DNA from 3 places in the Nonomuraea sp. JJY05 genome. Region 2 is predicted to be linked to each of the others. Evidence: riboswitches for the same ligand, from Rfam matches in the RefSeq annotation. Region 2 holds a riboswitch; each other region holds the start of a gene.
What was found. Region 2 has a riboswitch for cyclic di-AMP ahead of ACFKCF_RS11100 (CHAP domain-containing protein). Riboswitches for the same ligand answer to the same signal wherever they lie in the genome.
Positions count from the first base shown of each region.

Region 1: it holds a riboswitch for cyclic di-AMP, as region 2 does, so the genes downstream of both, ACFKCF_RS40785 (glycoside hydrolase family 25 protein) here and ACFKCF_RS11100 (CHAP domain-containing protein) in region 2, are expected to answer to the same signal.
Region 3: it holds a riboswitch for cyclic di-AMP, as region 2 does, so the genes downstream of both, ACFKCF_RS27715 (coiled-coil domain-containing protein) here and ACFKCF_RS11100 (CHAP domain-containing protein) in region 2, are expected to answer to the same signal.

Region 1 is NZ_JBIEIS010000033.1:77,468-80,682, forward strand. It holds gene ACFKCF_RS40780 (DUF4142 domain-containing protein) at 1-304, opposite strand, end outside; gene ACFKCF_RS40785 (glycoside hydrolase family 25 protein) at 575-1,339, opposite strand; cyclic di-AMP (ydaO/yuaA leader) riboswitch at 1,352-1,495, opposite strand; gene ACFKCF_RS40790 (rhodanese-like domain-containing protein) at 1,920-3,215, opposite strand, start outside.
Region 2 is NZ_JBIEIS010000006.1:323,715-326,929, reverse strand. It holds gene ACFKCF_RS11105 (YoaK family protein) at 1-332, opposite strand, end outside; gene ACFKCF_RS11100 (CHAP domain-containing protein) at 617-1,291, opposite strand; cyclic di-AMP (ydaO/yuaA leader) riboswitch at 1,305-1,442, opposite strand; gene ACFKCF_RS11095 (Gfo/Idh/MocA family protein) at 1,560-2,513, opposite strand; gene ACFKCF_RS11090 (aldo/keto reductase) at 2,533-3,215, opposite strand, start outside.
Region 3 is NZ_JBIEIS010000018.1:9,424-12,638, forward strand. It holds gene ACFKCF_RS27705 (ATP-binding protein) at 1-191, shown strand, start outside; gene ACFKCF_RS27710 (DinB family protein) at 201-701, opposite strand; gene ACFKCF_RS27715 (coiled-coil domain-containing protein) at 723-1,679, opposite strand; cyclic di-AMP (ydaO/yuaA leader) riboswitch at 1,685-1,826, opposite strand; gene galT (galactose-1-phosphate uridylyltransferase) at 1,891-2,970, opposite strand; gene ACFKCF_RS27725 (DeoR/GlpR family DNA-binding transcription regulator) at 2,967-3,215, opposite strand, start outside.

The DNA of each region.
Region 1 (3,215 bases), on a different contig from region 2:
CCTGCGCCATGGGCATCTCCCACAGGCTGGCGAGCCGGACCTTCTTGATGAGCTCCTGGTCGGCCTCCGACATCGGTCCCCATTTGGTCTGCCGGGTGCCGGTCTCCGGCTCGTCCTCCACTGCCTGGACGGTGGGCGCGTCGGTGGGCGCGTCGGCCGGTTCGGTGTCGAGGGCGGTCGGCCCGGTGTTGAGGGCGGCGGTGTCGGAGACGGGCGCCGGCGTGTAGCCGGCGCAGGCGGTCAGAGTGCAGAGGGCGGCAATGCCGCAACTGATGAGAGCGCGACGGCTGTCGAGGAGTCGCATACGCCGTCATCCCCTTCCGGTCCTTGCCTGCGGCCTTCGTGAGTGGCGCCGGTCACTGAGGGATACGCGGGAAGGGTGGGGGAGCGTTCATGGCAGTGTGCAAGATTTGCATTAGGCAAGACTGCCGGTCTGCTGCTCACGCCGGCGGGCCGGCCGCCAAGCCGCTGCCCGAGGCGGCCGGCGGCGGGTTCGCCGGCGTCATCGAGGCGGCTGCCGCGTGCTCCTCCGGACCAGGAGGAGCACGTCAGGAACGGATCGCTGTGACCCCGCTCAGGCAGTGCGGCGGCCCAGGTCGCGCAACTGGTCGGCGGTCAGCGCGGAGACGTTCTGGTCGACGGGGGACTCGGAGTACTGGTGGATGGTCCAGGACTTCCAGTCGGCGGGCGGGGTGATCGCCCCCTTGGCCTTGCTGTAGTGGGCGACCCACAACGGGTACTGGGCCAGGCCCTTGCCGTACTTGTTGGCGAAGTTCCAGCCGCTGTAGAACATCGGGGTGATTCCCGTCTTGGCCTTCACGTACGACAGCCACGTCTTGGCCCAGGCGTTGACCTCGGCGACGGATTTGCCGTCCGCGGTCTCGAGGTCGAGGACCAGCAGGTCGCCGGTCTCGGCGGGCTGCGAGTTCACCACGGACAGGAAGTGCTCGGCCTCCGCGATGGGATTGTTGCGGGGGTGGCCGTAGTGGTACGCCCCGCGTACGATCCCCTTCTTGCCCAGCTCGCGCCAGTGCCTGGCGAACGAGGCATCGCGGAAGGTCGTGCCCTCGGTGGCCTTGATGATGCCGAACTTGGCCGGGCTGGCATTCCAGTCGTACAGGGGCTCGTAATTGGAGATGTCCAGGCCGTAGATGAGGGATCCGGTTCCATGGCGAGGCGCTTCCACCGGCCCCTGCTCGGGCGATGCGAGAGCCAGACTGGCGATGGCGGTGGTTCCGGCGAGGATCGCGCCGGCGACGCCGAAGCTGAAGTACCTGGTGAGGAGATCGCGGTGATTCTTGAGGGTGCAGGCGATTGTGGCAAGCCGAGGCTTGGGCATGACGGCATTGACTCCTTGCTTCCATACCGCCTACCGGGTTAGCTGACGGGTTCGGGCCTGGAAGTGCCCTACGGGCCCAGCGTGGGCTGGCGTCCGATTCACCCCAAGAAGATGGGTCCCCGGTTCCGCGAGGCGCGGATTCGGCGGCCGAACGCTGTCCCCGAAGAGTTTCTCCGGTCAGCGCACGGTCCGGTCAACGAAGCGGCAACGATGCGACGAAAGGGCCACATCTGTGCCGCGACTAGGCAAAAGATAGACATGTACCCATAGATAGTGCAAGTAGTGCAAATCGGATTTGCGGGTGTCGGCGCCTTGGCGGCGCCGAAATGCCGTGCCTGCACGGGATTCTGGAAGAGGGCAAAAAATCGGGGCCGTCGCTTCCACGCCCAAGGGCCGCGGCACAGACGAGGCAGGCTATTCCTGCGGTGCCATTGTGACTGAACACCGTTTTACGGGAAATCGTGACTCCAGCTGCGCTCTGCAACGCCCCCGGCCGACCAGCACCGCCGTTCCCAGGGTGCGCGCCGACCGGCCCACTCGGCGGGTCGCCGGATCCCGGCGAGGCGCGCGCCGAAGGTGGTCAGGAGGGCTCCTCGTCAGGGGTGGTGATGGGCAGGCCGGCGTCGGCGGCCTGGGAGTAGGCGTCGTCGATGTGGACCACGTGGCGGCCGCTGCGGGCCAGCAGGCTCGCGGCCGCCGCGGCCCGGTAGCCGCTGCCGCAGTGCACCCACACCGTTCCCTCCGGCACCTCGGCCAGGCGCCCCGGCAACTCGGGCAGCGGGATGTGAACGGCTCCGGCCACGTGCCCGGCCCGCCATTCGTTGCCCATCCGCACGTCGAGAACGGGTGGGCCACCGGCCGGTTCGCCCGCGCGAGCGGCGGCCAGGTCGGCGAAGCTCGCGGTGGCCAGTTCGGCGATCAGGTCCTGGTCGTGCCCGGCCCACTGCTCGACGGTGCCGGTCACGGCGGCGGCCGGGCGGTCGATGCCGATGCGGGCCAGCTCGCGCTGGGCGGCGGCGACCTGTTCGGCCGACTCGCCGAGCAGCGTGAGGGGTGTGCCCCAAGGGGCCAGCCAGCCCAGCCAGGTCGCCATCGGCCCGTCCAGGCCGAAGCTGAGCGTGCCGGCCAGGTGCCGGTCCGCGAACGCCTTGCGCGAGCGCAGGTCCACCACCCATTCGCCCGCCCGCAGGCGAGCCAGCAGCTGGGCGCTGTCGGCCGGCCGTACCGGGGTCAGGTCGATCGGCTCCGCGCCGGCGGCGTTGCGCGCGCCCATGTGGGCGTAATAGGCGGGGAAGGCGTCCAGGCCCTCCAGGAGGTGGGCGACGAAGTCGTCGGCCTCCATCCGCAGCACCGGGTTGACGTCCTTCTCCCGGCCGATGGTCGAGGCGGAAGCGCCGGACTGCGTTGCCGCACAGAAGCTGCCGAACCCGTGCGTGGGCCAGAGCCGCGCGCCGTCGGGCAGCAGGCCGGAAAGCCGCCGCGCGGAGGCGTGCTGATGGCGGGCCAGAGCGCGGGCGTGTTCGGCGCCCAGCAGGTCGGTACGCCCCGTCCCGCCGAACAGCAGCGACCCTCCGGTGAACACCCCTTCCGGCCCGCCCGGACCGGCCAGTACGTAGGAGAGGTGGTGGAAGGTGTGTCCCGGCGTGCCCACCGCGTCCAGCCACATCAGCTCGGAGACGGCGATCCGATCCCCGTCGGCGACCGGCACGCGCTCGAAGCCGACCTCCTCGTCCCCGCCCACCAGGTACGCCGCCCCGCTCACCCGGGCCAGCGCCAGACCGCCGGAGACGTAGTCGTTGTGCAGGTGGGTCTCCACCACATGGGTGACGCGCACGCCCAGGCGACCCGCCAGGGTGAGGACGCGGTCGATGTCGCG
Region 2 (3,215 bases):
CGCGGGTTCGGAACCCGCCTGATCGCCCGGCCGGCGCTCCAGGCGCCGGCTGCGAAGGCGGCGAGGGCCGCCGGTGAGGCCCATTTGGACATTTGCGCGTCCCCGGCCAGGGCGAAGCCGAGGAAGACGATGTTGCCGGTCATGTTGGCGACGAAGACGCGGCCCAGGCCGAGGAAGCTGACGGCGTCCACGAGGCCGGTGACGAGGGCCAGGAGGATCAGCAGGGCGGGCAGGACGCCGTGCGGGTTGGCGCCGCCCGGGAAGAGCCCGTCGGCGACCCACCGCAGCCCGCTGCGCACCAGCCTTCCGGGGCGTCTGCGCGCGGCTGGCATGGCGGGCGGCTCCTTGGCGAGGTGGCGGGCGGCTCGTCTGGGGTCTTCCCCGGTGGCGGGCTGCTCGTCTGGGGTCTTCCCCGGTGGCGGGCGGCTCGTCTGGGGTCTTCCCCGGTGGCGGGCGGCTCGTCTGGGGTCTTCCCCGGTGGCGGGCGGCTCGCCTCGGGTCCTCCCCGGTGGCGGGCCGCCGCACTCGCGCGGGTGAACGCGACGAGCGCGCGTCCCGTTGCGGGACGCGCGCTCGTTGGGCGGCGCGGGGGATGGAGCGCCTGGGGGAAGTCAGGTCAGGAACGGTACTGGGGGTAGCCGTAGCCGACGACCTGGGACTTGGGACGAATGCGCTCCTCGACCTTGCCGTTGCCGGTGTTGCCCTCGATGGTCGAGATGGTGCCGTCGCCGTTGTCCTTCTCGACGAACCCGACGTGGTTGATGTCGTTGAGGTTCTTGCTGCCGCTCCACGAGAAGTACACGACGGCGCCGGGCTTGGCCTCGGTGCCGAAGCGGTGGTTGGCCGCGAACCACTTGGCGTGGGCGACGGTCCAGGCGTCCCAGCCGATCTGCGAGCGGGCGCCGGTCTGCTCGCCCACCCAGGAGACGAACATCGCGCACCAGGCGGCGTTCAGGTAGTGGGCGCGGCTGCCGCCGTCACGGGCGATGGTCTCCGCGGCGCGCTGCGAGTTGGCGTACCACCGCTGGAACTTGGTGCCGCCGCCGGCCGCGTTCTCGGAGATGCCGACCTGGGCCTTGGCGAGCGCCAGGACCTGGTCGGCGGTGACGCTGACCTTGGTCTCGCGCGAGCGATCGGCGTGGTCGGCGATGGTGGCCGTGTCGATCGGCTGCTTCTCCGCTGCGGTGGCGCTGGTCATGTGGGCGCCGAACGCGGATCCGAGGACGGTGGCGCCGAGAAGGGCGCGGGCGATGTTGGTCTTCGCAGCAGAGGTAAAGCGGAAGTTGGCCATCGAGGGGGTTTGCTCCTTGCTTCCATACCGCTTACCGGGTTAGCTGACGGGTTCGGGCGTGGAAGCTGCCCTACGGCACCGAAGTGCCGATTCACCCCAAAGGACGTGGGTCCCCGGTTCCGCCCGAGGGCGGATTCAGCGGTCACAGGACGGTCCTGTGATGTGTCGTGCGATGGTCAGACAAGTCCGGACAAACCGGACGTATGTCTCAAGAATGCCTCAAACGTAATGCATAAGGCAAGAGGGTTACAAATCGATAAAGGCCCAGCTAGGCGACCTGCCTGCGAGCCTCGGCCAGAAGCCCCATCATGGCAAGGGATTCGTCAAGCGGCATGATCGAACTTTCGGTCCTGCCTTCGGCCGTCGCGGCACGGACCTCGCGGAGCTCTCCGGCGTACCCGTTGTCAGCCGGATCGAGCACATGCTCCTCCGGCTCCATGGAGGGCCCGGAGAGCAGAATCCGCGGCGTCGCCCAGAACGGCGCCTGGAGGTCCGCCCGCATCTGAGTCCCTACAACGCAGGCATGGTTCGGGTAATTCCCGAGCAACGAAGTCTCCACGAGAGCCTTCCTCCCGCCGGCGTAGAGCAGGACGCCGCCGGCCTCCGCGTCGACGCCGTTGGGCGCCAGAGTGCCGGTGATCCGCAGCTCGGAGGGCATGCCGAAGAACAGCTGTGCCAGGCCGAACGGGTAGATCCCGAGGTCCAGGAGCGCCCCGCCGCCGAGCTCCGGCGCCCACAGCCGGTGCTGCGGGTCGTAGGCCTTGGCGAAGCCGAAGGAGGCGTGCACCGAGCGGAGGTCGCCGAAGCGCTCCTCGGCCGCGATCTTCTGGATGAGCGGGTTGAACCGCATCCACATCGCTTCCATCAGGAACACGCCCGCCTCGCGGGCCAGGCGTACCATCTTCTCCGCGTCGTCCACGGTGGCGGCCAGCGGCTTCTCGCACAGCACGGCCTTGCCCGCGGCGATGGCGACCTCGGCCACCTCCAGGTGCTGGGCGTGCGGCGTCGCCACGTAGATCGCGTCCACGGCCGGGTCGGCGCAGAGCCGCTCATAGGAGTCGTACGCGGACTCCGCCCCCAGCGTCGCGGCCAGCGCCTGCGCCCGCCCCAAGTTCCTCGACCCGACGGCGGCCACCCGCATGCCCGGTTCGGCCGCGATGGCCGCCCCGACCGTCCGCGCGATATTCCCTGTCGCTGCTATACCCCACGCAAAATCCCGCACGCGGGAGATCGTAGACGAGTCAGGTCATGTTGAACGTGTCGGGGTCGGGTCCGATCCGCTGGCCCCTGTTCATCGCGCCGATGGCGGCCATGTCCTCGGCGTCGAGGATGAAGTCGAAGACGCCGATGTTCTCGGCGATGCGCGCCGGGGTGACCGACTTGGGGATCGCGACGTGGCCGAGCTGCAGGTGCCAGCGCAGCACGATCTGCGCGGGCGTCTTGCCGCACTTGTCCGACAGCTTGGCCAGCGCCGGGTCGTTCAGCAGGCCCTGGCCCTGGCCGAGCGGGCTCCACGCCTCGGTGAGGATGCCGTTGGCCTCATGGAAGGCGCGCATCTCGCGCTGCTGGAGGTACGGGTGCAGCTCGATCTGGTTGATCGAGGGCACGATGTCGGTCTCGTTCATGAGGCGGGTGAGGTGGGCGATGCCGAAGTTGGAGGTGCCGATGGCCTTGACGCGCCCGTCACGGTAGATCTTCTCGAGCGCCTTCCACGCCTGCACGTACTTGTCCTGCTGCGGCACCGGCCAGTGGATGAGGAAGAGATCGATGTAGTCGAGGCCGAGCCGGGCCAGGGACTCGTCGAAGGCCGCCTCCGCGCGGCCGTGGTCGGCATTCCACAGCTTGGTGGTCACGAACAGCTTCCGGCGCGGCAGCTCAGCTTCGCGCACGGCCTGCCCCACGCCCTCTTCGTTGCCGTACGCGG
Region 3 (3,215 bases), on a different contig from region 2:
GCGTACAGCCGCACGTGCTGCTGGCGGTGGCCGACCCCAGCGACGAGGTGCCGCGCCCCAAGGAGCCGGACTTCATCTCCGAGAACGGGCGCGGCCTCTACATCGTCGAGACCTACAGCCAGTGCTGGGGCTGGGACCCGCTGGCGCGCGGCGGCAAGGCCGTGTGGGCGTTGTTCCGCACCGAGCCCTGATCGCTCCCGCTAGTCTCCGGTCACCCCGTCGATGCGCTCGCGCAGCAGGTCCGCGTGCCCGTTGTGACGGGCGTACTCCTCGATCATGTGGATGAGGATCCAGCGGTGGGTGCACTCCCGCCCGTTGCGGTCGCCGACGGCGTCCAGCGGCTTGGCGGCCGAGATGGCGCGGGCGCGCTCGATCTCCTCCTCCCACGTGGTGAAGGCCTCCTTGACGGAGGCGCTGTCCACCTCCTTGAAGTCGGCGTCGTTGTCGCGGTCCTTGTCCCACAGCTTGGGGAGGTCCTCGCCGTTCAGCACGCGGCGGAACCAGGAGCGTTCGACGTGGGCCATGTGCCGGACCAGACCGAGCAGGGACAGAGCCGAGGGTGAGGCGGAGCGCAGGCGCAGCTGATCGTCCGACAGGCCCTCGCACTTGACTGCGAGGGTGCCGCGGTGCCATTCGAGCCAGTTGTTCAGCGTGGTCCGCTCATCGCCGGTGAGAGCCGGCGGAATCCGGGTGTCAGTCATGATGTCCGACCTTATCCAGCTTCAGTACATCGAGATGTGGACGTGGTCGTAGTGGTTCTCGGTGATGCTGCCGCGGTCCGACATGGCCCGCCAGCCCGAGCCCATGTTGATGCGCTGCTTCCAGATCACGTACTTGACGCCGAGCTTGGCCTTGTTCTTGAGCGCCCAGTCCGCGATGCGGTCGCCCAGGGCGTTGTTGATGGCCGCGGGCATCGTGCCGCCGGTGCTCATCATGAAGTCGCAGGCCCGCCCCAGCGGGTGCTCGCCGCTGGAGCCGGAGCGGAAGCAGCCCACCGTGTACGGCAGCTTGAAGTTCTTCTCCAGCTCCGCCTTCATCAGCCGCGTACGGGCCGTGATGTTGTCCGAGCCGGTGGGCAGCTCGGGCGCCCAGCTGCCGTCGGACTTGCGGCCGGGGCCGAACGGCACGAGGTCCTGGAGCTTCTTCTTGATGTCGTCGATGACGTCCTCGGCCTCGGCGCGCTGTTCGGAGACCTCTTTGGCGTCCACGCCGATCCGGGTGGCCAGCGCGGCGGCCTCGTCGGAGGCCTTCTTCTTGTCGTCACGGGCCTTGGCCACCCCCTGGACCAGGGCCTGCCGCTCGGCCGTCAGCTGCTCCAGCAGGGCGGCGCCGCCGCCGTTCTGCACCATCAGGACGGAGGGCAGCGACGGGTCGTGGCTCTGGTAGCGCATCCTGGCGAGCTCGCCGACCCGCTGCTCGGCGGCGGCCAGCGTCTTCTCCGCGGCCGTCAGCCGCTCCTTGGCCGCCTTGGCGGCCGCCTGCGCCTTGGCCAGCTCGACGCGCTTGAGGTTGTACTTCTCGATCAGCTTGTCGATCTTGCCGTTGAGCTGCTTGAGCTGGGCGCGGAGCTCGGCCTCCGACGGCTTGGGCGCCGCCGAGGCCGCGGTCGCCGGCAGGAGTGCGACGGCGGCGGCCGTGACGAGGCCGATGGCGAAAGTCGCGGGGGACACAGCCGCCACGTGGATGTTCCTCTCCCTCTGCCGGCCGGGTTAGCTGACGGGTTCGGGCTGGGAGCTGCGTGCCCTACCACCGAAGTGGATTCACCCCAGGTGCGGATGGGTCCCCGGCTCCCGGGCGACTCGCCCGGGATTAGGCGTGTGCCGGATGTTACGGCCGGCACAAAAGGGATGTTAGTGGTAGATCACGAGTAACGCGACCCCCATTAGAAATCTAATAGTGATCTACTTGTGATCGAAGCATCCGAGCGGCCTCCTCCGGCAGCACGTCGTTCACGAAGGCCCCCATCGCGGACTCCGACCCGGCCAGGTATTTGAGCTTGCCCGGCGCCCGTCTGATGCTGAACAGCTCCAGGTGCAGGTAGCCGAGCTCGCGGTCCTGCCGCACGGGTGCCTGGTGCCAGGCCGAGATGTACGGCATCACCACGCCGAACAGGTCGTCGAAGGCCCGCAGCACCGAGGTGTAGAGGGGCGCGAACGCCGACCGCTCCTCATCCGTCAGCGCGGCCAGATCGGGCACCTGCCGGTGCGGGTAGATGTGCACCTCGTACGGCCACCGCGCGGCGGCGGGCACGAACGCCGTCCACAGCTCGTTGGCGGCCACCACGCGCGTTCCCGCGGCCCGCTCGGCGGCCAGCACGTCGGCGAACAGGTTGCCCTTCGAGTAGCGCCTGGCGGCGGCGAGCTGGAGCTTGGTCCTGGGCGTGACGTACGGGTAGGCGTAGATCTGGCCGTGCGGGTGGGCCAGCGTGATGCCGATCTCCTCACCCCGGTTCTCGAAGCAGAACACCTGCTCCACGCCCTCGATCCCGGACAGCTCGGCCGTCCGGTCGGCCCACGCCTCCATGACCAGCTCCACCTGGCCGTCGGAGAGCCTGGAGAAGGACGACGAATGCTCAGAGGTGAAGCAGACCACCTCGCACCGCCCCACCCCCGGCCGGACCTCACTCAAGCCCCCCGCATCCGCGTAAGTCCCGAAATTGCCGGAGAAGGAGGGGAATCGGTTCTCGAACACCACCACGTCGTAGTCGTACGACGGCACCTCCGTCGACCGCGTGTCCGACGACGGGCACAGCGGGCACTCGTTCGCCGAGCCGGTCGGCTGGAACGTGCGCGTCTGCCGATGCCCCGCCACCGCGATCCACTCCTCGGTCAGCGGGTCGTAGCGCAACTCGGAGGCCACCGGCCGGGGGTCGAGCACCCGCCGGTCGATCGCGCTCCGGTCGGCGTCGTCCCGCCGATCGAAGTAGATCAGCTCACGGCCGTCGGCCAGGTGGGTGATGGTGCGCTTCACGAGCCCTCCGCGATGATCAGTTCTCCGGCCCGTTCGGCCAGCTCCATGCGTGCGTCCTCAGGCAGCCCCGCGTCGCTGATGACCACGTCGGCCTCGGTCAGCTCGGCGATGGTGCTGATGCCGACCGTGTTCCACTTCGTGTGGTCGGCGGGGATGACCAGCCTGCCGGCGGCCGTCACCAGCTCCCTGTCGGTCTCCGACTCCAGCAGGTTGGGGGTGGTGAACCCGGCCCGCACGCTCATCCC